DNA from 2 places in the Arthrobacter sp. zg-Y1219 genome. Region 2 is predicted to be linked to the other one. Evidence: predicted binding sites of a transcription regulator. Region 2 holds the regulator's gene; the other holds the start of a gene.
The links. Region 2 encodes LexA, which represses DNA repair genes until DNA is damaged. Its sites were predicted from a motif close to TCGAACANNTGTTCGA; they were not measured.
Positions count from the first base shown of each region.

Region 1 (10,664 bases), on a different contig from region 2:
GCAGGCTCGCGGGACGCTGCGGTGCTTCAAGACTAGCAGCCGTGATGGTCGGCTGGCCGACCACGCTGCGGCCGTCCTTCAGGCCGGCAAGAGCCGGAGGAACGTCAGCGGCCGGCGGGTTCACCTTCACTTCTGCGTTGAACAGGTAGCCAATGGACTCCTCGCGGATGGCTTCGGTCATGGTCTGGAACATGACGAAACCTTCGCGCTGGTACTCCACCAGGGGATCGCGCTGCGCCATGGCGCGCAGGCCAATACCCTCCTTGAGATAGTCCATCTCGTAGAGGTGTTCCTGCCATTTGCGCCCGATCACGGAGAGCACTACGCGGCGCTCCAGTTCGCGCATAGCGGGAGCGCCCAGCGCGGCCTCCCGTGCCTGATAGGCCAGCTTCGCGTCGGAGAGGATTTCCTCCTGCAGGAATTCCCGGGTGACCTTGGCGCGTCCTCCGGCTTCGTCGACCACTTCGTCAATGGTCAGGCCCACCGGGTACAGGGTCTTGAGGTTGGTCCACAGCTGCTCGTAGTCCCAGTCGTCCCCATGCCCCTCGGCAGTGGCTTCGTTGACGATTGACGTGACAACGTCCTCCAGGAAGAAGCCGATTTTCTCCTGCAGATCATCGCCTTCCAGGATCCGGCGGCGGTCGCCGTAGATGGCTTCGCGCTGGCGGTTCAGGACGTCGTCGTACTTCAGGACGTTCTTGCGCTGCTCGGCGTTCCGGCCCTCGACCTGCCCCTGGGCATTCTGGATGGCTTTCGAGACGAGCTTGGATTCCAGTGCGACGTCGTCGGGCATGGACGAGCTGTTCATGATCCGCTCGGCGGCGCCTGAGTTGAACAGCCGCATGAGGTCGTCGGTCAGCGACAGGTAGAAGCGTGACTCCCCCGGGTCTCCCTGTCGGCCGGAACGGCCGCGGAGCTGGTTGTCGATGCGGCGGGACTCGTGCCGTTCGGTGCCCAGCACGTAGAGGCCGCCAAGGTCAATGACTTCCTGCTGTTCAGCGGCCACGGCCTTGCGTGCCTTTTCGAGGGCGTCCGGCCAGGCGGCTTCGTACTCATCCGGGTTCTCGCTCGGATCCAGTCCCCGTCGTTCCAGTTCGGAGATGGCATTGAACTCGGCGTTGCCGCCGAGCATGATGTCAGTGCCTCGGCCGGCCATGTTGGTGGCGACGGTGACGGCGCCCTTGCGTCCGGCCTGGGCCACGATGGCAGCTTCACGGGCGTGGTTCTTGGCGTTAAGGACCTCGTGCCGGATGCCGGCCTTGGCCAGCTGCTTGGAGAGGTACTCGCTCTTTTCCACGCTGGTGGTGCCCACCAGGATCGGCTGGCCGGCGGCGTGGCGCTCGGCAATGTCCTGGACGACGGCGTCGAACTTGGCGATTTCGTTCTTGTAGATCAGGTCCGGCTGGTCGATCCGGGCCATCGGCCGGTTGGTGGGAATGGGCACCACTCCGAGCTTGTACGTGCTCATGAACTCGGCCGCTTCAGTCTCAGCCGTTCCGGTCATGCCGGCGAGCTTTTCGTAGAGCCGGAAGTAGTTCTGCAGCGTCACCGTGGCCAGCGTCTGGTTCTCGGCCTTAATGGTCACGCCCTCTTTGGCCTCAATGGCCTGGTGCATGCCCTCGTTGTAGCGGCGTCCGGCGAGGATGCGTCCGGTGTGTTCGTCAACGATCATGACTTCGCCGTTGAGGACCACATAGTCCTTGTCCCGCTTAAACAGTTCCTTTGCCTTGATGGCGTTGTTCAGGAAACCGATGAGGGGCGTATTCGCCGACTCGTACAGGTTGGAAATGCCCAGGTAGTCCTCGACCTTCTCAATGCCGGACTCCAGCACGCCCACGGTGCGCTTCTTTTCGTCCACCTCGTAGTCGGTGTCCAGGACCAGGCGCTGCACTACCTTCGAGAACTCGGTGTACCAGCGGTTGACGTCGCCGCTTGCGGCTCCGGAGATAATGAGCGGGGTCCGGGCCTCGTCGATGAGGATGGAGTCCACTTCATCAACGATGGCGAAGTGGTGGCCGCGCTGGACCAGTTCGGCGGCGCTCCAGGCCATGTTGTCGCGCAGGTAGTCGAAGCCGAACTCGTTGTTGGTTCCGTAGGTGATGTCCGCGTTGTACTGCTCTCGGCGGACTGCGGGGTCCTGGTTCGACAGGATGCAGCCACTGGTCATGCCCAGGAAGCGGAAGACGCGGCCCATCAGGTCCGACTGGTACTCGGCCAGGTAGTCGTTGACCGTCACGATGTGCACGCCTCGCCCGGTCAGCGCGTTGAGGTATGCGGGAGCGGTGGCGACGAGGGTCTTGCCCTCACCGGTCTTCATCTCGGCGATGTTGCCCAGGTGCAGGGCCGCGCCGCCCATCATCTGGACGTCGAAGTGGCGCATGCCCAGCGTGCGGCCGGCAGCTTCACGGACTGCGGCGAAGGCCTCCGGGAGCAGATCGTCCAGGCTCTCGCCGTCGGCGTAGCGTTCCTTGAAGCGGTCGGTCTCGCCCCGAAGTTCGGCGTCGCTCATGCCCCTGTACTCGTCCTCGAGCACGTTGATCGCATCGGCGTAGTTGCGCAGCGTCTTCAGCGTCTTCTTATCGCCTGTACGAAGAACCCGTTCGAGTAGTGATGCCACTGATTTGCTCCCAATCTAGTGTTGCCTAATTCTGGCGTCCCCAGTCTACGTGAGAGACGTTTGGTGGTGTGCAGGGGTTCCCGCAGCGGATCTATTCCCGGCATACTGCCAGTTTTAATGCCTCCGCCAAATCACCTGATGGTTTTACAATAACGTCGTCGAGCCCCAGCCAATCTGCCATCATACGTAGTTCCGCGGCAAGCTCAACGGCGGTGCGGGCCGGAGCGCCGTCCTCGCGGTGGGCGGCCTGGACCAATAGGGCCTTGTTTGACCGGTCAGCTTTGAGATCCACCCGTGCCGCAAATTCCTCCCCCAGCAGGAACGGCAGAACGTAGTAGCCGTACCGGCGCGCCGCGGGCGGAGTGTAAATTTCGAGGCGGTACCGGAAACCGAAAAGCGCTTCCAGCCGTTTCCGTTCGAACACCATGGAGTCGAAGGGGCTAAGGAGGGCACGGGCCGAGGAGCGGCGCGGGATAACCGTTTCCGCGTGCAGGTAGGCAGGCGAACGCCAGCCAGCGACCCGCACCCGGCGCAGTTTCCCCATGCGGACCAGTACGGCCGCCGCCGACGCGGTCTCCCGCTGGGGCAGCCGAAAGTAATCTGCCAGGCAGCGGACGGTGGCCACCCCGTGTGCGCGTGCGGCCAGTTCCGTCAGACGCAGTACTGCCTCCTGCGGATCGGACGACTCCAAAGCGGCAGGGCCCGCAGGGTGCACGGCAGCCGTGGGAGCGTAAAGACGCTCAAACTGCGGAGTCCGTCCGGCCGAGCTGAGCAGGCCTGACGCAAACAGGTCTTCGAGCACCCGCTTCGAGGCGTTCCAGTTCCATCCCCAGTTGTCTTTGGTCCTCACCTCACCGCCCCCCAGCCTGTCGGCTATTTCCCTCGCGGTGAGTGGCGGTCCGCCGGCCAGGAGCCCCAGGATCTGTTCGCTCAGCCGGTTCTTCACCTCGGTGGGAAGTGAGTGCGCTGTCATCCACACACGGCGTTGGACTGTCCGCAGATCGGGGAAAAGCTCCGGGCGGACGTAGCTGGCTTCATGTGCCCAGTACTCCACCATCTGACGCGGAGCCTTGGAGGCCAACCTGTCGGGAACGGCAGTATCGTACGGACCCAGCCTGGAAAACAGCGGCAGGTAGTGGCTCCGGGAGAGCACGTTCACTGAATCAATCTGCAGGAGGTGCAGCTGTTTCAAGACCCGGCCAACCGATCTTGAAGTGACGGTGGCGGGCCGCCCCTTGACCAGGCCCTGTGCGCCCAGCGCGGTGAGCCGCGCCTGCCGGGCGGTGAGGGTTGGTTCCATAATGCCCATCCTAGGTCCGAGGCTCCCCCGCTCTGACACGTGCCACGCACGGCAGATGGGCGCGGGGACTCCGACGTCCCTGCCACAGCCGAACGTCTCAGGGGCGAGAGCCGCATTCTGCTGATCCGCTGGTCGCTGCTGGTCGAAAGGGTTGCCGTACTCTTTGACTTCCGGCCGTACTCTTTGACTCCCGGCCGTACTCTTTGACTCCCTCAGAAAGGCGGCGGATCGTCGCCGTAGTCATCCGGATCGTCTGGAGCACTTGGTCCGCCGGCATCATGGGCCGGTGATGGATCAACGCCCGTTGCGTTGCCTCCGCGATTCGCCTGGCCACCATTCGCCTTGATGTCTGGTCCCGCCGATATCTCCGGCCGCAGTTGGCCGCCATTATCGCTACAGGTTTCCCGGGACAGGCTCAGCTGCGGTTCGGTGCGGTAACACCTGCCGCCCGGCGAGGTCCACTCAATCACCCCGGGACGAGGCTGTCGGGCTTTCCAGAACCCTTCGGTTTTGAACATGTGATGCCGCCGGCACAAATGCTCCAAATTGTCATGATCCGTCGGCCCGCCCCGAGCCCACGGCTTGGTGTGGTCAATCTCGGAAATCACCGCATTGGTCCGGCACCCCGGGAACCGGCACGTCCCGTCCCGCACCCGCAGGACCCGCTTTAATCCGTCGGGGACCTTCCGCCGTTTCCCGACCCGCAGGATCTCCTCGGTTTCGGGGTCGCGTTCCACCGGTGTCCATTTCGCCGCTTCCCGAGCCATCCGCCGAGCCGTTACGGGACTGATCGGTCCGTATCCGTTCAGTTCCGCCGGCCGGTCATCGGCACCGAAGAGGGTTTCGGCGTTGATCAGCACCAGAATCTCCGTCCGAGCCCTGGGACCATGGCCGAACCGGCAGGACCCGGCCCCCTTGCCGGAACCTGCATCAGAACCGGAGCCCTTACCGGAGCCGGCATCTGAGCCAGAACGCTTGCCGGTGCCCGAACCCTTACCTTCGCCGCTGGCACCCCTGCCGGAGCCGGATCCCTTACGACGGCCCTTGTGCTCGTGGCCGCCGAGCAAGTCCGTGAGGATATCCGTGCGCAACTGATCCACCGTGCGCGTGTCCCCGGCGGCCTGCTCACCCCGGGCCGCAACACTGAGCTGAGTAAAAATGGCTTGGGCTTTCTCGGCAGGCAGCAACGCCGAGAGCCAAGACATCCCGTCCGGCTCCGGCCGCACCCACACCGTCCGCTGCTCAAACGCCGTCACCTGCCGCTGCACGATGGTTTCCGGATAGTACTTCTCCCGCAGCCGCTGCGCCTTCACCCGAAACTGGGTTCTGGTCTGGCCCGCAGCCAGACCCAGCAGCTCGGCCTCGAACCCGGGCAGCTCCGCCGGCACCACGCCCACACACTGCTCCACCAGAGTCTCCACGTGACCGTAACTGATCTGCCCGGACTCCAACGCCTTCAGCGTGGCCGTGTTCCTGGTGCAGAGATCACCGGCCTGACTCATCAACGCCTTTCCGCTACCGGTAGGCACCCCCAGAATGGTCGCGGCTTCCTCCGCAGCGAGGCTAAACGCCATCTCCGCGTCCCGCAACCCGGTAACGGACAGCGCCTCGTCCTCGTAAACGGTCTGCAACCGGGACAGGACCCGAGCCTGCTGCGCCTGCACCCACCGCGACAAATGATTGAGGCGGGCCAACACTGTCCCGGTTTGCTCCTCGGTCAACGACTCCACGTTCTGCAGAACCAGAGACCCGTTCAACCCATCACCCGGCTCACCTCCGGCCCTCCCGGGCTCGGCGGCAAAGACGAATCGGCTGCAAGCTGCAGTCTCATCACCGGTGCCGGGAGTCCCGGTCGAAGATCCGTTCTGATCCATGACTAAAGACTTTCACCCGGCACTGACATTTCGGGTTCTAAGAAAGTCCAAAAGGATCCCAAAACAGGCCAAAACGCCCCCAAACAGGACGATTTGGGGACCCACAAATACCTGTCTTTTTCGATGGACTACCCACGCACCACAGCCGATACCTGTGCATGTAGCACGACTGCATCTGTCGGTCACGGCTCCTGCACCCTGCGCGCAGTCGACCCCATCGCACTACTGGCCGGCAGTCGCACAGGTTCCCCCGCAATGTTCCGCTCCGGGGCTGGCGTGACTCCACCAGGCAACAGGGGCAACAGAGAGTGGGAACCAGTGCGGCGCCGCCCCTAAGAGACTGGTTTCGCACTGAGGTGAAGGTGCCGCAGCCGAAAACCAGAAAGGCCCCCGGGCGGGTGAACTTCTAACAAGTTCTTCCCTGCCCGGAGGCCTTCCACAATAACCTCAACGGTTTCGCTCGTGATGCCTGCTGACCGGTCCCTATTCGCACCGGTTCACAGCCGGTGCAGGCTACCTCCGCAGTCCACGAGAGAACCTACGCGATCTTTGCTGCCCCTTCCGAAGGCCGGTAGGCCCGCGTTTCATCCCGCAGGTCTTCGGTGCCTTCGGCACAGCGGGAGTCCAAGGTGATGACACCGTAGGTCCAGCCCCGCCGCCGGTAGACAACGGAGGGGGCTCCGGTAGCAGAATCCACAAACAGGTAGAAGTCGTGGCCGACCAACTCCATGTTGTCCACGGCGGCGTCAAGGCTCATGGGGGCACCCGGGAAAACCTTGCGCCGGATCAGGACTGGGCTGTCATCTGTGGGTTCTGCGGTATCGGATTCGTCGACCGTCGATTCGGCCGCAGCTGCTGCGTTCTCCATCTGCACGTACAGGGGTTCGTCGCTGCTGACCGTATCCAGGTCTGCGGTAGCAACCCGCACGGCGACCGGGGTGTGCCGGCCGTGGTGGACTTTCCGGCGGTCGCTTGCCCGGCGCAGGCGCTCAATGAGTTTGGCGTAGGCCAGATCAAAGGCTGCAAACTTGTCGCCGGACGTGGCTTCAGCCCGTACCACCGGACCTCTGCCGATAACGGTAAGTTCCACGGTAAGAGAGCTGTCGGCCTCACGGACGTTGGGCTGCTTGGTGATTCGTGCGTCTACACGCTGGACCTTGTTCCCAAGGTTCTCCACCTTGGCGATTCGTTCCTCGGCATACTCCCGGAACCGGTCGGATACTGCAACGTTGCGTCCGCTGATCATGAATTCCATGGTGCCCTCCAATAGATTTCGGTGACACAGCAACGGCCGCTGCCAAAACCTCTGCGACCGCTGCCGCAGGAAAGCTCCTCTTCTTGAAGCTGTCCATACCAACACGTTAGATCACCCAACAGCGTTATTCACCTTCGGACATTCCGATTACCTGACCTGTTCGGCTTGGACTAGGCTCCTCCTTTGGTGTTATTTGCGTCACTTGCCGGAGCCGCTGTTGCAGCTATCACCGCGGCCCCTTCAACCCTTGCTCCGGCCGCCCTCAGCGCGCGGGCGGCCTCGGCGATAGTGGAGCCGGTGGTCAGCACGTCATCGACCACGAGGGTGCGGATCCCGGCCAGTGAGCCCGGATTCCCGGCCGTCATAGTTCCGTAAACATTGGTCCGGCGCCCTCTCCGCCCGAGGTTCTTCTGGCTGCTGGAGGCCCGCCCGGAAACTGCGGCGCTCAAAGCTTCGGGATGCAGGCGACTCCGCAGCCCCGCACCTGACAGCCGGACAATCGGCTTCACAGTGGTCTGCGCCGGAAGGAGACCACTGGCCTGAAGAGAGCCAAGGAGCAACCCCAGCGGGCTGTAGCCCCGCCGCTGCAGCGCACGCCGAGTGCCCGGGACCGGAACCAGGACGAGGCCGCGGCGTCCGGCGTCGGCGGCGGCCTGATGAAGCACGCCTGCCAGCATCGGACGCAGGACAGCGGCCAGGTCAGTGTGCCCGTGGTTTTTATAGGCGAGGACGACTCGCGCGAGGCTGCCGGCGTACCGCCCGGCAGCCAGCACCGGCAGCACGCTGTCCGCCGACGAATCACCGTCCGTTTCGGCACCGGGGAGCAGCTCGGCGGCATCTTGGGCATACCAGGGATGGGTGCCGCTGCGCCGGACCGCCCGCCGGCACCTGGGGCACAGCGAAGAGTCCGCCGCGCCGCAGACCACGCATGACGTCGGCAGCAGCGCCGCTGCCAACTCCGCCACCGCTGCGCCCATGGCGGCGGGCACGGGCTGCAAACGGCAGCGGTCCGCGGCCCTGCCCAGTCCGGACGCTGAGAGATCCACCATGCGCATACGGACAGCATGTCCAACGTCCGGCGCACAGGCTGCGGATCCGGACCGGCAGTGGACAAATTTCCCGGCACATCCGCCGCGCCTCCGCGGTGCAGGAGGAGTGCAGGAGAAGCCAAGGAGAAGTGGAGGACGAATCCAGGAGTAGTGCTACCCGGGGAACGCCGGATCGGTCAGCCCCTCGCTGACCTGATACCAACTGTTGCCCATCCGCTTGAACATCGCCGAGGGCGTCTGGACATAGATGTCCTGCCCGCCCTTTCCGGCACTCAGGCCGGTAATGCCGGCAAGTCCGGCCAGGGGCTCGGGCCTGGCACCCAACCCCAGGATGATCGGGGTGACCCGATCATCCTGCGAAGTCTGGACGACGACGATGGAGTCTTCGGTGACCCACTTGGCCCGGTCCACCGGAAGGGTCTCCGGGATGCCGGAGCCCGGATCACCCGTGACGGCCAGCTCCAGCGGGGTCGTCAAGGTGCGCGGGACGCCGGCGGCGTCCCGCACGACACCGGCCACCAACACCTGGCTGCTGCCGCCGTGGCTGGTGACCAGCAGGGCGCGTGACCCGTCGCGGGAGATCCGCAGCTCGGAAACGTTGACCTCGGCCAGCCACGGGACGGGCAGGGACAGGATGTCCTCGGCTCCGCCGCCCGGGGGCAGGGCCAAGATGGTGGCGCCGCCGCCGGCTTGGGAAGCCGTCCACGTCCACTTCCCCGGATCAATGCTGGGGGCCGTCAGCAAGCTGCCCTCCACAACTCTGCGGACTTCCTGGTTCGGTCCGGTCATGAACAGGGACGATCGGTTTCCGTTCAGGAAGGCGATGGTCGCCAGGTCCAGTGAGAGGGCAGGGTCCCGGGGCGCGTGCTCGGCAACGCTGGGAATCCCCTCGATCGGTTGCGGCTGTCCGTCCTTAATGTAGGCCAGTTCGTTCTGATAGGCGCCGATCTGCGTCCCGCCCACCTCGGGGTCTGCCACCGCCTCAACGAGGGCGCTGCTTTCCTTCCCCAGATCCACGGAACGCTGGTTGACGGTCATGTTCACCGAGTTCACGTTGTTGAGGTTGACCAGGTTCTGATGCAGCTGCAGCGCCATTTGCTGCCGGTTCAGGTCACTGGAATCCTGCAGGACGTCGGCGGACAGATCGACTGTCGCGGCTCCGGACACCACCGGCACGGCATCCCGGGCCAGTGCGGTGCCGGCCGGAAAGGCACTGCTCACGGCTCCCTGCAGATACGGTGCCGGTCCCTCGAGCATGGCTTTGACCACGTTGGCCACGAGCCCGGATTTCTGCGCGAACCAGCGGGTGTCGGGAACCCAGAAGTCGAAGCCGCTCGAGTAGAAGTAGAGGTTGTGGGAGAGGAACAGCAGCGAAAAACTGACCTCGGAGACGATGATGCCGTTGGGCACGGCACTGATTCGCCACTGCCCGTCCACCTGTTCCAGGTTGGCGGTCAGCGTTTCGGTGGTGCCCGAGGCCCGGTCCGTACGGATCCCGCGGTTATCAACCGAACCAACCACTTCGAGCTGGATGGAATAGGTGTCCCCCTCGGGGGACGGCACGATGTTCGGATCGGCGCCGTAGATCAGCACGCGGTCGGTGGGAATCCAGGTTTCGGCTGCGGAGTCCGTCAGGAATTCCCGCGCCACGCTGTAATCGTCGGCGGCACCCGTCCCCGCTGTGATGAATCCCTGCAGTATCTCCCCCGGCGTTTCTCCCCCGTCTTCGCTGGGGCCGGGCGGCGCGACGGCAAAGCTGTCCACGACCAGGTTTCCGTCACTGTCGGCGGACGCCGTGCCCACCGGACCTGTCGTGGGAATGGAGGAACAGCCGGAAAGCACCAGCAGCACAGCGGCAACCATAACAATCAGCCGGGAGAACGGACGCGCAGCGGCGGAGTGCGTGCTAGCTGGCATCGGTCTTCTCCTCAACTGGTGGTGGTGCCGGGGCGGCCAATGCCCGGGTACCCGGTGCGCCGTCGTACGGGGACAGAGGAACGGGCGAATCCGTGAACGGTACCCCATGCCGGCGCGGCAGCGTGAGCCGGAAGCAGGCGCCGTCCCCCGGGCGCCCCCAGACCTGGAGCAGGCCGCCGTGCAGCAGCGCATCCTCGACGGCGATCGACAGCCCGAGACCACTGCCTCCGGTGGTTCGCGCCCGGGCCGGGTCGGCTCGCCAGAAGCGGTCAAACACGCGGGACGCTTCCTCCTCGGTCATGCCGATCCCGTGATCCCGCACGGCCACTGCGACGGCGTCCATGTTGGATCCGATGGCAATCTCTATCGGCTCGCCTTCCCCGTGCTCCAGCGCATTAACGACAAGGTTCCGAAGGATCCGCTCGATGCGCCGCGGGTCCGCGTCAACCATGCAGCTGGTTTCCTTCGAGACGATGGTGACCGTGGAACCGATGTTCAGGGCCAGCGGTTCCGTGGCTTCGATGACCTCGCGGACCACGGCGAAGATGTCGGTGGGTTCCAGATCGGGGGTGGCCGCACCGGCGTCGAACCTCGAGATTTCCAGCAGGTCAGCCAGCAGGGCCTGGAAGCGCTCGACCTGGTGGTACAGCAG
Region 1 is NZ_JASKLY010000008.1:69,188-79,851, forward strand. It holds gene secA (preprotein translocase subunit SecA) at 1-2,617, opposite strand, end outside; gene QNO00_RS04575 (winged helix-turn-helix domain-containing protein) at 2,709-3,917, opposite strand; gene QNO00_RS04580 (HNH endonuclease signature motif containing protein) at 4,130-5,638, opposite strand; gene hpf (ribosome hibernation-promoting factor, HPF/YfiA family) at 6,330-7,046, opposite strand; gene QNO00_RS04590 (ComF family protein) at 7,217-8,101, opposite strand; gene QNO00_RS04595 (LpqB family beta-propeller domain-containing protein) at 8,249-10,012, opposite strand; gene mtrB (MtrAB system histidine kinase MtrB) at 10,002-10,664, opposite strand, start outside.
Region 1: QNO00_RS04580 (HNH endonuclease signature motif containing protein) is a predicted target of LexA. The motif match lies at 5,770-5,785, and genes of this name have one in related genera.

Region 2 (10,664 bases):
ACCAGCCTCGCCGCCGCACCGTCGGTGCAGCCGGAACCGGAGCACGGCACCAACGTGGAATTCGTGGTGCCCGCCGATCCGCTGGTCGTGGACGGCGTGGGACTGCTGACCATGCGCGTGCATGAACGCGGCGTGGGGGAGACCCTCTCCTGCGGCACCGGGGCCTGCGCCGCCGCAGTCGCCACCCGGTTCTGGGCCGGCCGGGACGCCCCGAACGAATGGGCGGTCACGGTGCCCGGCGGCGTCGTCGGCGTCCGCTTCCTGACCGCCGAGGACGGCCGCGAACACGTGGAACTCAGCGGGCCGGCAGCCCTCGTGGCGCGCGGCACGCTGCTCTAGCAGGCACCGCTTCATTCCGGGGCGCAGCTAGAACCGCGCCCCGGAATAAAGCGTTCCGGGCCGCGGTTGTAGCGGTCATGGAAGTTACTCCCGGCGGATGGCCGGCATCCGGCCGTCTTAGGGTTTGCGCTGAACCTTGAGGATCCGGAAGGACTTGGCAGTGCTGTGGCGGGAGACGGAATAGCCGGCGCCCAACTGGTCGGCGATCCACTTCTGCAGCGAATCGGCGCCCAGGTTTTTCTGCACCACCAGCCACGCGGTTCCTTCGGGAGCCAGACGTGGAAGCCACAGCAGCAGCAGGGCATGCAGCTCGTCCTTGCCGATGCGGATGGGCGGATTGGACCAGATGGTGTCAAACCTCAGGTCCGGATCGACCTCTTCCGGACGGGATGCAGTGACGTTGGCCAGGCCCAGAGCGGCGGCATTGTCGCGGGTCAGGGCCAGGCAGCGTTCGTTGACGTCCACGGCGAACACCCGCGCCGCGGGGGACTTCAGCGCCATGGTGAGCGCGATAGGACCCCAGCCGCAGCCGATATCCAGCAGGTTGCCGGCGGGGGAAGGATCGGGAACCTCGTCCAGGAGGACCACGGTTCCCTTGTCGATGGCATCGGGACTGAAGATCCCGCCGGAGGTCACGAGCGTACGGTCGAGGCCGCCGAGAGTGACACGGAGCGGCCTGCGGACCTCGGGGCCCGAGGGCTGTGAACTGAAGTAATGGTCTGAACCCATAACAAACCAGATTAGTGGGTCTGCGGCAGGCAGCGAAAACCGGATGCACCGGCGAAAGATCACGCGCCCAAATGTCCGTGCACTGACTTACCATGGAGAACACGGCTTATAAGGAGATTATGACGATCAACAATTCCCGCCCTGGCACGTCCGATTCCGCCCAGCCCAACACGGAGCTGAGCCCGGAGGACATCCAGGGGGTCATTGACAGGATCCTCGCCAAGGAGAGCGCCGCTGAGGCCAAAGCGCCCGCCGGCGAGGCCCGGCGCGGCAGGGCACAGGCTCTGTCCCGGGACGTCGGGCATTCCACGCACGACGGCGACCAGGAAGACCTGGCCGACCGCCACGCACTGCGGCGCGTGGCCGGCCTGTCGACCGAACTCGAGGACGTTACAGAGGTTGAATACCGGCAGCTGCGCCTGGAGCGCGTGGTGCTGGCCGGCCTGTGGAGCGAGGGAACGGCGGAGGACGCCGAAAACTCGCTGCAGGAGTTGGCGGCACTCGCCGAGACGGCGGGTTCCGAGGTGCTCGACGGCATCATCCAGCGTCGGCTGAAGCCGGATCCGGGAACGTTCCTGGGTTCGGGCAAGGCCCAGGAGCTCAAGGACATTGTCGCCGCCACCGGCGCCGACACTGTCATTGTCGACAGCGAACTTGCACCGTCGCAGCGCCGCGGCCTTGAAGACATCGTCAAGGTCAAGGTCATCGACCGCACGGCGCTGATCCTGGACATCTTCGCCCAGCACGCCAAGTCCCGCGAGGGCAAGGCCCAGGTGGAGCTGGCACAGCTCGAATACCTGCTGCCGCGCCTGCGCGGCTGGGGCGAATCCATGTCCCGCCAGGCCGGCGGCCAGGTGGGCAGCGCCAGCGCCGGCATGGGCTCACGCGGTCCCGGTGAAACCAAGATCGAACTGGACCGCCGGAAGATCCGCACCCGGATGGCCAAACTGCGCCGCGAAATTGCGGCCATGAAGCCCGCCCGGGAAACCAAGCGCGCCAACCGGCACCGCAACCAGGTTCCCTCGGTGGCCATCGCCGGCTACACCAACGCCGGCAAGTCCTCGCTGCTCAACCGGCTCACCGATGCCGGAGTCCTGGTGGAGAACGCCCTGTTCGCCACCCTGGACCCGACCATCCGCAAGGCACAAACCGAAGACGGCATCGGGTACACGCTCGCCGACACCGTCGGCTTTGTGCGGTCCCTGCCGACCCAGCTGGTGGAAGCCTTCCGGTCCACCCTGGAGGAAGTCGCGGATGCTGACCTGATCCTCCATGTGGTGGACGCCTCGCATCCGGATCCCGAGGGCCAGATCGCCGCGGTGCGCACGGTGCTGACGGATGTGGACGCCCGCAAGGTGCCCGAGATCATCGTGCTGAACAAGGCCGATGCCGCGGATCCGTTTGTGCTGGAACGGCTCCGGCAAAAGGAGCGGCGCCACGTGGTGGTGTCCGCCCGGACCGGCGAAGGCATCGACGAGCTGATGCAGGCCATCTCCGAGGGCATTCCCCGCCCCGGGGTGGATCTGCAGCTGCTGGTTCCGTACGAGCGCGGCGAGATCGTCTCCCGGCTGCACAGCTCGGACACCGAAATCCTGTCGGTGGAGCACTCCGAAGCAGGCACCCGCCTGCACGTGATGGTCCGCGAGGGCCTGGCCGCTGAACTGGAGCCGTTCGTCACCCATGAGTAAAGACACCACCGGCGAAGTCCTGGAACTGCTGGACACCGCCGTCGCTGGCATGGGCGGACAAAACCGTCCGGGCCAGCATGAAATGGCCCGCCAAGTCACGCACGCGATCGACGAGAAACAGCATCTGCTGGTTCAGGCGGGCACCGGAACCGGCAAGTCGCTGGCCTACCTGGTGCCGCTGATTCATCATGCGCTGGAAAGCACCAAGCCCACGCTGGTCTCCACCGCCACACTGGCGCTGCAGTCCCAGATCGTGGGCCGCGACCTGCCGCGGCTGCTCAAGACGCTCAAGCCCAACCTGCCGCGCGAGGTCGACGTCGCGCTGCTCAAGGGCCGCAGCAACTACGTCTGCCTGCACAAAACCGGCGGGGGATTTCCGGAAGAGGAGGACCCCGCCGGCGCCCTGTTCACCATGGGGGAGGACCGCGCGGTGGGACATCCGGCACCGGCCCCCACCTCGGCGATGGGACGCGAGGTGGTGCGGCTGCGCGAATGGGCCGAGGAAACCGACACCGGCGACCGCGACGACCTGATTCCGGGAGTCAGCGACAAATCCTGGCGCCAGGTCTCGGTGACCTCGATGGAGTGCCTGGGCGCGCAGAAATGCCCCGTGGCCGCCGAATGCTTCAGCGAGCGCGCACGCGCCCAGGCGGCTGTGGCCGACGTCGTCATCACCAACCACGCCATGCTCGCCATCGCGGCCTTCGAAGGGCTGGCCGTGCTGCCGGACTATGACGTGGTGGTCATCGATGAAGCCCACGAGCTGCAGGACCGGGTGACCGGCGCGGTCACCGGACAGTTGTCCGGAACCGTGATCTCCGCAGCGGTGACTGCCGCCCGCAAGCACACCTCCGCTTCCGTGGAGGAACTGGCCCAAGCGTCCCGCGCCTTTGAGAAATCCATGGAGAACGTGCCCTCGGGCCTGCTCGCCGCCGGACTGAACGAGGAGCAGGAGCAGGCAGTGGGCCGAGTCCGGGAAGCCTGCCGGGTGGCGCTCTCCGACTCCAAGCCCGAGCCCGGGGAAACCGCCGACGGCGGACGCCAGACCGCGCGGTCGCGGCTGATGGCCGTGCTGTCGCTCTGTGAGCGGCTGCTGGGTGCTCCCTCGGCCGGTGAGGTGATCTGGGCTTCGCGGCCCAGCTCCTTCTCGCCGTCGGGCGGCTACTCGCCCCCGGATGAGACCGCTCCCGCCACCCTGAACGTGGCCCCGCTGTCGGTCGCCGGCCGGCTGCGTGAAGGGCTGTTCGACGGCCACACCGTGGTCCTGACCTCGGCGACCCTTGCCATCGGATCCGAATTTGGCCCTGTGGCCGGCGCTCTGGGGCTCCTGGGGCCTGGCGCGCCGTCGTGGACGGGGACCGACGTCGGCAGTCCTTTCGACTATCCGCGGCAGGGCGTGCTGTACGTGGCGAAGGACCTGCCCAAGCCCGAGCGGGGCACCTCGGAGGCGCAGCTGGATGAAATCGAGGCGCTTCTGAAGGCCTCGAACGGCGGAGCACTGGGACTGTTCTCCTCGCGCCGGGCGGCCGAGGAGGCCGCCGACGCGATGCGCACCCGGGTGGATTTCCCGATCCTGTGCCAGGGGGAGTCCTCGATGTCCTCGCTCGTCAAGCAGTTCTCCGAGGAACCCGACACCTGCCTGTTTGGCACCATGTCGCTGTGGCAGGGCGTTGACGTGCCGGGCGCCGCCTGCAGGCTGGTGCTGATTGACCGCATACCGTTCCCGCGTCCGGATGACCCGCTGATGACCGCGCGCACCCGCGCAGTGGCCAAGGCCGGCGGCAACGGCTTCATGTCAGTTGCCGCGACCCACGCGGCCGTCCGGCTGGCGCAGGGTGCCGGCCGTCTGATCCGTGCCGCGGGGGACCGCGGTGTGGTGGCCATCCTGGACTCCCGCTTGGCCACGGCCCGCTACGGCAGCTTCCTGAAGGCAGCCCTGCCGCCGTTCTGGTCCACGACTGACCGCTCTGTGGTGCTCTCGGTTCTGGGGCGGCTCGCCGAGCAGTCGGCGGCGGCGGAGAAGGCCCCTGCGCGGAAGTAGCGCCGGCACCACTGAACGGGCGGCACCACCGAACGGAAAGGGCGGTCGGAGATAACTCCAACCGCCCTTTCCGCGTTACTCCACCCGTTATCCGCTCCAGCCCTCGCGGGAGACCACCCGTGGAATCCCGCCGCGGGGACCGCTGCTGTGTGCGGGGCCCGCTAGAGCGAGCGCATCACCGAGACAACCTTGCCCATGATGACTGCATGGTCGCCCACGATGGGCTCATAGCGCGTGTTCTGCGGCAGCAGCCAGGTGTGGCCGTTGCGCTGCCGGAAGGTCTTGACCGTGGCTTCGTCATCCAGCAGGGCGGCAACGATGTCGCCGTTCTCAGCCGTGGGCTGCCGGCGGACAACCACCCAGTCACCGTCGCAAATCGCGGCGTCGACCATGGAGTCGCCCGAGACCCTGAGCATGAACAGGTCTCCGTGACCCACCAGCTGGCGGGGCAGCGGCATGATGTCCTCGACAACCTGTTCAGCGAGGATCGGACCGCCGGCGGCGATGCGGCCCACCAGCGGCACCATGGCCGTGTCAACGGAGGTCGACAGCTCGGTGACCGTGGCCATTCCGGCAGCCGAGCCTGCTTTGTCGCCGGCGCCGTCTTCGCCGGTGCGGGAGCCGGCGGCTGCCGGCGCAGACTCGGCCGGGGAACCGGCTGAGTCCTCGCCCGGAGCGACGGCCTTTCCGTCCCGCAGCATTAGCGGAATCAGGATTTCCATGGCGCGGGGGCGCTTGGGGTCGCGGCGGATGTAGCCGAGCTTCTCCAGCTGCATGAGCTGATGGGTCACGCTGGAAAGGCTTGCCAGCCCCACGGTGTCTCCGATTTCCCGCATGGTGGGCGGGTAACCGTTGGTGCTGACGGAACGCTGGATCATCTCCAGAACGGTCTTCTGCCGCGGAGTCAGACCTTTCGCACGCGCACGGGAGCCGGTTGCCGCTGGCTGGTTGGTGCTGTCTTCGGAAGCAGTCCTGCGGGCCACGTGGGGTTCCCTTCGGGGTCAGCTGGTCCGGTCGGTGCCGGAGCTGGTCGGGTGAATGTCGGGGCTGGAACGCTGTGCAAGCCGTGCCGGCGGTTATGTCAGAGGCAGCTGATTCAGTGGTCCTGTACGAACCGCTGCGGAGCCCGCGCTCCGGCTTCGGTCCGGACGGAACCGGATGAACCTCTTCCTCATGCTCAACGCTAGGCGAGCGGAGCAACGTTTTCAAACATTTGTTCGAGCGAGTCTCGACTTTGTTAGTAGATAGGTGCTAGAAATGAGTTCACAAGAATCGAACATACTTTCGATGATGGCAGCGCGCCGGAGTCCAAAGATGTCAGATAGCTTCCAATCGTTCGAATATGGCTTCGGTTATTTCCTGCGGCCATCGAACCGGAAAGGTGCTGAAATGCCCGCCCAGATACACCTGTCAAACCCCATCTCACGTTTCATCTCCGCCCCGGCCCGACCTCAGCTGACGGCCGCCCGGGCCTCAGCGCCGAGGCCCGTTGCCGGGTCCACCAATCCGGCCGCTGTGCCGGTGCCCGCCGAGCGGCGGCAGCTGCGGCTGACGCGCCGCGGCCGGCTGGTGTTTATCGGCCTTCCCCTGATGCTGACCGCGGCTGCCGCACTCACGGTCCTGGGATTCTTCACGGCTCCCGCCATGGCCTCCTCGGGCGGGGCGCCCGACGTTACGCAGACCGTGCAGGTGAGCGTCGGTGCCGGTGATTCTTTGTGGGCCTTGGCCGAGGAATTTGCTCCCGACCGCGATCCCCGCGATGTGGTCGCGGAGATCATGGAGCTGAACAACCTTTCCGATGACCGGGTTCCGGTCGGCGTGCAGCTGTTCATTCCCACCCAGCGCTGAGGCGCCACGGCGCTGCACAAACACAAACGGTGCAATCGCAAGTTGATGTGCCGGCGGCGCGGCGCAATGACACACGGCGCTATCCCAAGCGGCGCAATCACACACGGCGCCATTACAAACAGCGCAACTCGGGGCGTAACAACCCGCCTGCCCGGCCGGAGGGATTCTTCCCGCCCCGCCTTCGAGTCTTAAGCTGTACAGGTGACTGAACAGCTGGAAAGACTGAACCGACTTCCCCTGCGCGAGGATCTCCGAGGATTGACACCCTACGGTGCGCCGCAGCTGGATGTGCCCATCCTGCTCAATGTCAACGAGAACACCCACGGGTTGCCCGACCAGGTGCGGAAGGCGATCGTAGCTTCCGTTGAGCGGGCGGTGGCCGGACTGAACCGTTATCCGGACCGGGAATTCACTGAACTTCGCGAGCGGCTTGCCGGCTATCTCGGCCACGGACTGAGCCCGGAGAACATCTGGGCCGGCAACGGCTCCAACGAGGTCCTGCAACAGATCCTCCAGGCCTTCGGCGGCCCGGGCCGGACCGCCTTGAGCTTCCCGCCCACGTATTCCATGTATCCGCTGCTGGCCAGCGGCACCGGCACCCGCTATGTCACGGGCGTCCGCAGCGGCGATTTCACGCTGACTCCGGAAGCCGCAGCGGAACAGGTCCGCGAGCAGGCTCCGAACATCGTCTTCCTCTGCACGCCGAACAACCCCACCGGCACTGCGCTGCCGCTCGAGGTGGTGGAAGCCGTGTACGAGGCGGGGGCCGCGTCACAGGCCATAGTGATTGTGGACGAGGCCTACGGGGAGTTCTTCCACGCCGGCACCCCCAGCGCCCTGCAGCTGCTGCCCGGCCGTGAACGGCTGATCGTCTCCCGCACCATGAGCAAGGCGTTCGCGCTGGCCGGAGCCCGGGTCGGCTACATGGCCGCGGCACCCGAAGTCACCGACGCCCTGCGCCTCGTGCGGCTGCCCTACCATCTCTCGGCGATCACGCAGGCCACTGCGAACGCCGCGCTGGAACACGCGGAAGCGCTGCTGGCCAACGTTGAAGCCATCAAGGTCCAGCGGGACCGCATTGTCGCCGAGCTGCTCAGCCTGGGCCTGAAGCCTGCGCCGTCCGACGCCAACTTTGTCTTCTTCGGAGGTGTGGAAAACCCGCACGCGCTGTGGGAGGGGCTGCTGGAGGCGGGCGTGCTGGTGCGCGACGTCGGCATCCCCGGCCATCTGCGCGTCACGGCCGGCACCGAAGCGGAAACCAGCGTTTTCCTGGCCCGGCTGCGCGAGCTCCTGGCAGCCGGCACCCGCTAGGCCACAGGCAGCGGCACGGCGGCGGCACCGGCGCCGGCCGGTCCGCGGCCGGCGGAGACCAAGCCGCAGACACCCACAGACACTAAACTGTTAGCAGAGACCACCTTCTTTCAAAGGAAAACCATGACCGTGGAGACCACCACCGGACGCACCGCACGCCTGGAACGGGTGACCAGTGAATCGTCAGTGGTTGTGGAGCTGGACCTGGACGGAACCGGCCAGTCCAACATCAGCACCTCGGTGCCGTTCTACGACCACATGCTGACGGCCCTGGCCAAGCACTCCCTGATCGACCTCACGGTCCAGGCCACGGGTGACACCCACATCGATGTGCACCACACCGTCGAGGACATTGCCATCAGCATCGGTGAGGCGCTCAAGATCGCTCTGGGCAACAAGGCAGGAATCCGCCGCTTCGGCGAGGCCACCATTCCCCTTGACGAGGCCCTGGCCAACGCCGTCGTCGACATCTCCGGGCGGCCCTATCTGGTGCATTCCGGTGAACCGGCGGGGCAGGAATACCACCTGATCGGCGGACACTTCACCGGGTCGCTGACCCGCCACGTCTTCGAGGCCATCACCCTCCACGCCCAGATCTGCCTGCACATGACGGTGCTCGGCGGCCGGGATCCGCACCACATCGTGGAGGCCCAGTTCAAGGCCTTTGCCCGTGCGCTGCGCGCCGCCGTCGAACCCGACCCCCGCGTTGAGGGCATCCCCTCCACGAAGGGTGCCCTGTGACGGCGCGCAACGTGACGGTCCTCGACTACGGGTCCGGGAACATCCGCTCCGCCGTCCGGGCCCTCGAGCACGTCGGCGCCAACGTCACCCTCAGCTCCAAATCCGATGACGTGCTCAACGCCGACGGGCTCCTGGTCCCCGGTGTCGGCGCCTTCGCGGCCGTCATGCAGGGGCTCAAGGAAGTGGACGCCCTGCGCCTGATCGGCCGCCGGGTTGCCGGCGGACGCCCCGTCATGGGCATCTGCGTCGGACTGCAGGTCCTCTTCGACGAGGGCGTGGAACACGGTGTCAGCACCCCCGGAATGGGGGAGTGGCCCGGCGTCGTCGAGCGCCTCAAGGCTGACGTTGTTCCGCACATGGGCTGGAACACCGTCCAGCCGCCGGAGGGCTCACAGCTGTTCGCCGGCATCGAGGATGAACGCTTCTACTTTGTGCACAGCTACGGTGTGCAGAAATGGGACTTCGATGTCACCCAGCCCGCCATGCGCGCACCCCAGGTCACCTGGGCCGAACATGGCAGCCGCTTTGTCGCCGCGGTGGAAAACGGTCCGCTGACAGCCACCCAGTTCCATCCGGAAAAGTCCGGTGATGCCGGTGCGGCATTGCTGGAAAACTGGCTGAAGACGCTGGGCTAGGGCGATGTGGAGTCTTCTTCTCATGGGTCTGGCCGGGCTGCTGATCGGCGGCGCCATCTCCTTCCGCAGCCAGGGCATGTCCAAAATCATCGTCGTTCTCTTCTGGATCCTTGCGGGCATGTCCCTGCTCGGCGCCTACCTCCTGATCGACAGCGGCTCCTGAGCCGCCCGTTCCTGATCCGCCCTCCGGCACCGCATCCGGACAAACCTCCCCACGGAAAGCAGAACCATGTCACTTGTTGAAACTCCCGTCCTTGAGCTGCTGCCCGCCGTGGACGTCGCAGACGGCCAGGCCGTGCGCCTGGTCCAGGGTGAGGCCGGCAGCGAAACCAGCTACGGCGACCCGCTGGACGCCGCCATGGCCTGGCAGAACGACGGCGCGGCCTGGGTTCACCTCGTGGACCTGGACGCAGCCTTCGGCCGCGGCTCCAACCTCCCGCTGCTCAAGCGCGTGGTGGAACAGCTGGACATCAAGGTGGAGCTCTCCGGCGGCATCCGCGACGACGCCTCCCTGGACATGGCCTTGGAGCTGGGAGCCAGCCGCGTCAACCTGGGCACCGCAGCCCTGGAAAACCCGGAATGGACCGCCAGTGCGATCGCCCGCTACGGCGAGGCCATCGCCGTCGGACTCGACGTGCGGGGCACCACGCTGGCCGCCCGCGGCTGGACCAAGGACGGCGGAGACCTCTGGGAGGTCCTGGCCCGCCTCGAGGACGCCGGCTGCCCGCGGTATGTGGTCACCGACGTCACCAAGGACGGCACGCTGCGCGGGCCCAACCTGGAACTGCTGCGCGAGGTCCTCACGCGCACGGAACGGCCCGTTGTCGCCTCCGGCGGGATCTCGTCCCTGGATGACCTGGCCGCCCTGCGGGAGCTCGTGCCGCTGGGTCTGGAAGGCACGATCGTGGGCAAGGCCCTCTACGCCGGGGCCTTCACGCTGCCGCAGGCGTTCGACATCGCCGGGCATCCGGAGCGCTAGAGCCATGGCTGAGCGCGCCCTTCCCGGCCACATAGCGGCCGCCCTCGCAGGGGCCGGGGGACCCGCCGATTCCGCGGGGCAGTCCTGGTCCGGCCGGGACCTCTCCGGCGAGGGCAACCCGCTGCACAATTTCGACGCCGACGACGGCAGCCCCGACGCCGGATACCTCTCCGCCCTGGCCGCGCTGGAAGCCGGCAGCGGCTCCGAAGCGCAGGTGGTGGCTGCCCTGGCCACCGCCCGCGTGTTCGTGCCCATCGTCGCCACCCTCGGTGCCGAGGCGCAGTCCGAACATGGACTGACCGCTGACAAAGAGGCCGACATGGCCCTGGTGACGCTGACCGCCCCGGACGGAC
Region 2 is NZ_JASKLY010000012.1:403,214-413,877, forward strand. It holds gene dapF (diaminopimelate epimerase) at 1-339, shown strand, start outside; gene QNO00_RS08900 (class I SAM-dependent methyltransferase) at 457-1,068, opposite strand; gene hflX (GTPase HflX) at 1,188-2,756, shown strand; gene QNO00_RS08910 (ATP-dependent DNA helicase) at 2,749-4,797, shown strand; gene lexA (transcriptional repressor LexA) at 4,959-5,780, opposite strand; gene QNO00_RS08920 (LysM peptidoglycan-binding domain-containing protein) at 6,187-6,645, shown strand; gene QNO00_RS08925 (histidinol-phosphate transaminase) at 6,847-7,956, shown strand; gene hisB (imidazoleglycerol-phosphate dehydratase HisB) at 8,080-8,697, shown strand; gene hisH (imidazole glycerol phosphate synthase subunit HisH) at 8,694-9,332, shown strand; gene QNO00_RS08940 (CG2302 family histidine operon protein) at 9,337-9,495, shown strand; gene priA (bifunctional 1-(5-phosphoribosyl)-5-((5-phosphoribosylamino)methylideneamino)imidazole-4-carboxamide isomerase/phosphoribosylanthranilate isomerase PriA) at 9,562-10,311, shown strand; gene QNO00_RS08950 (SseB family protein) at 10,316-10,664, shown strand, end outside.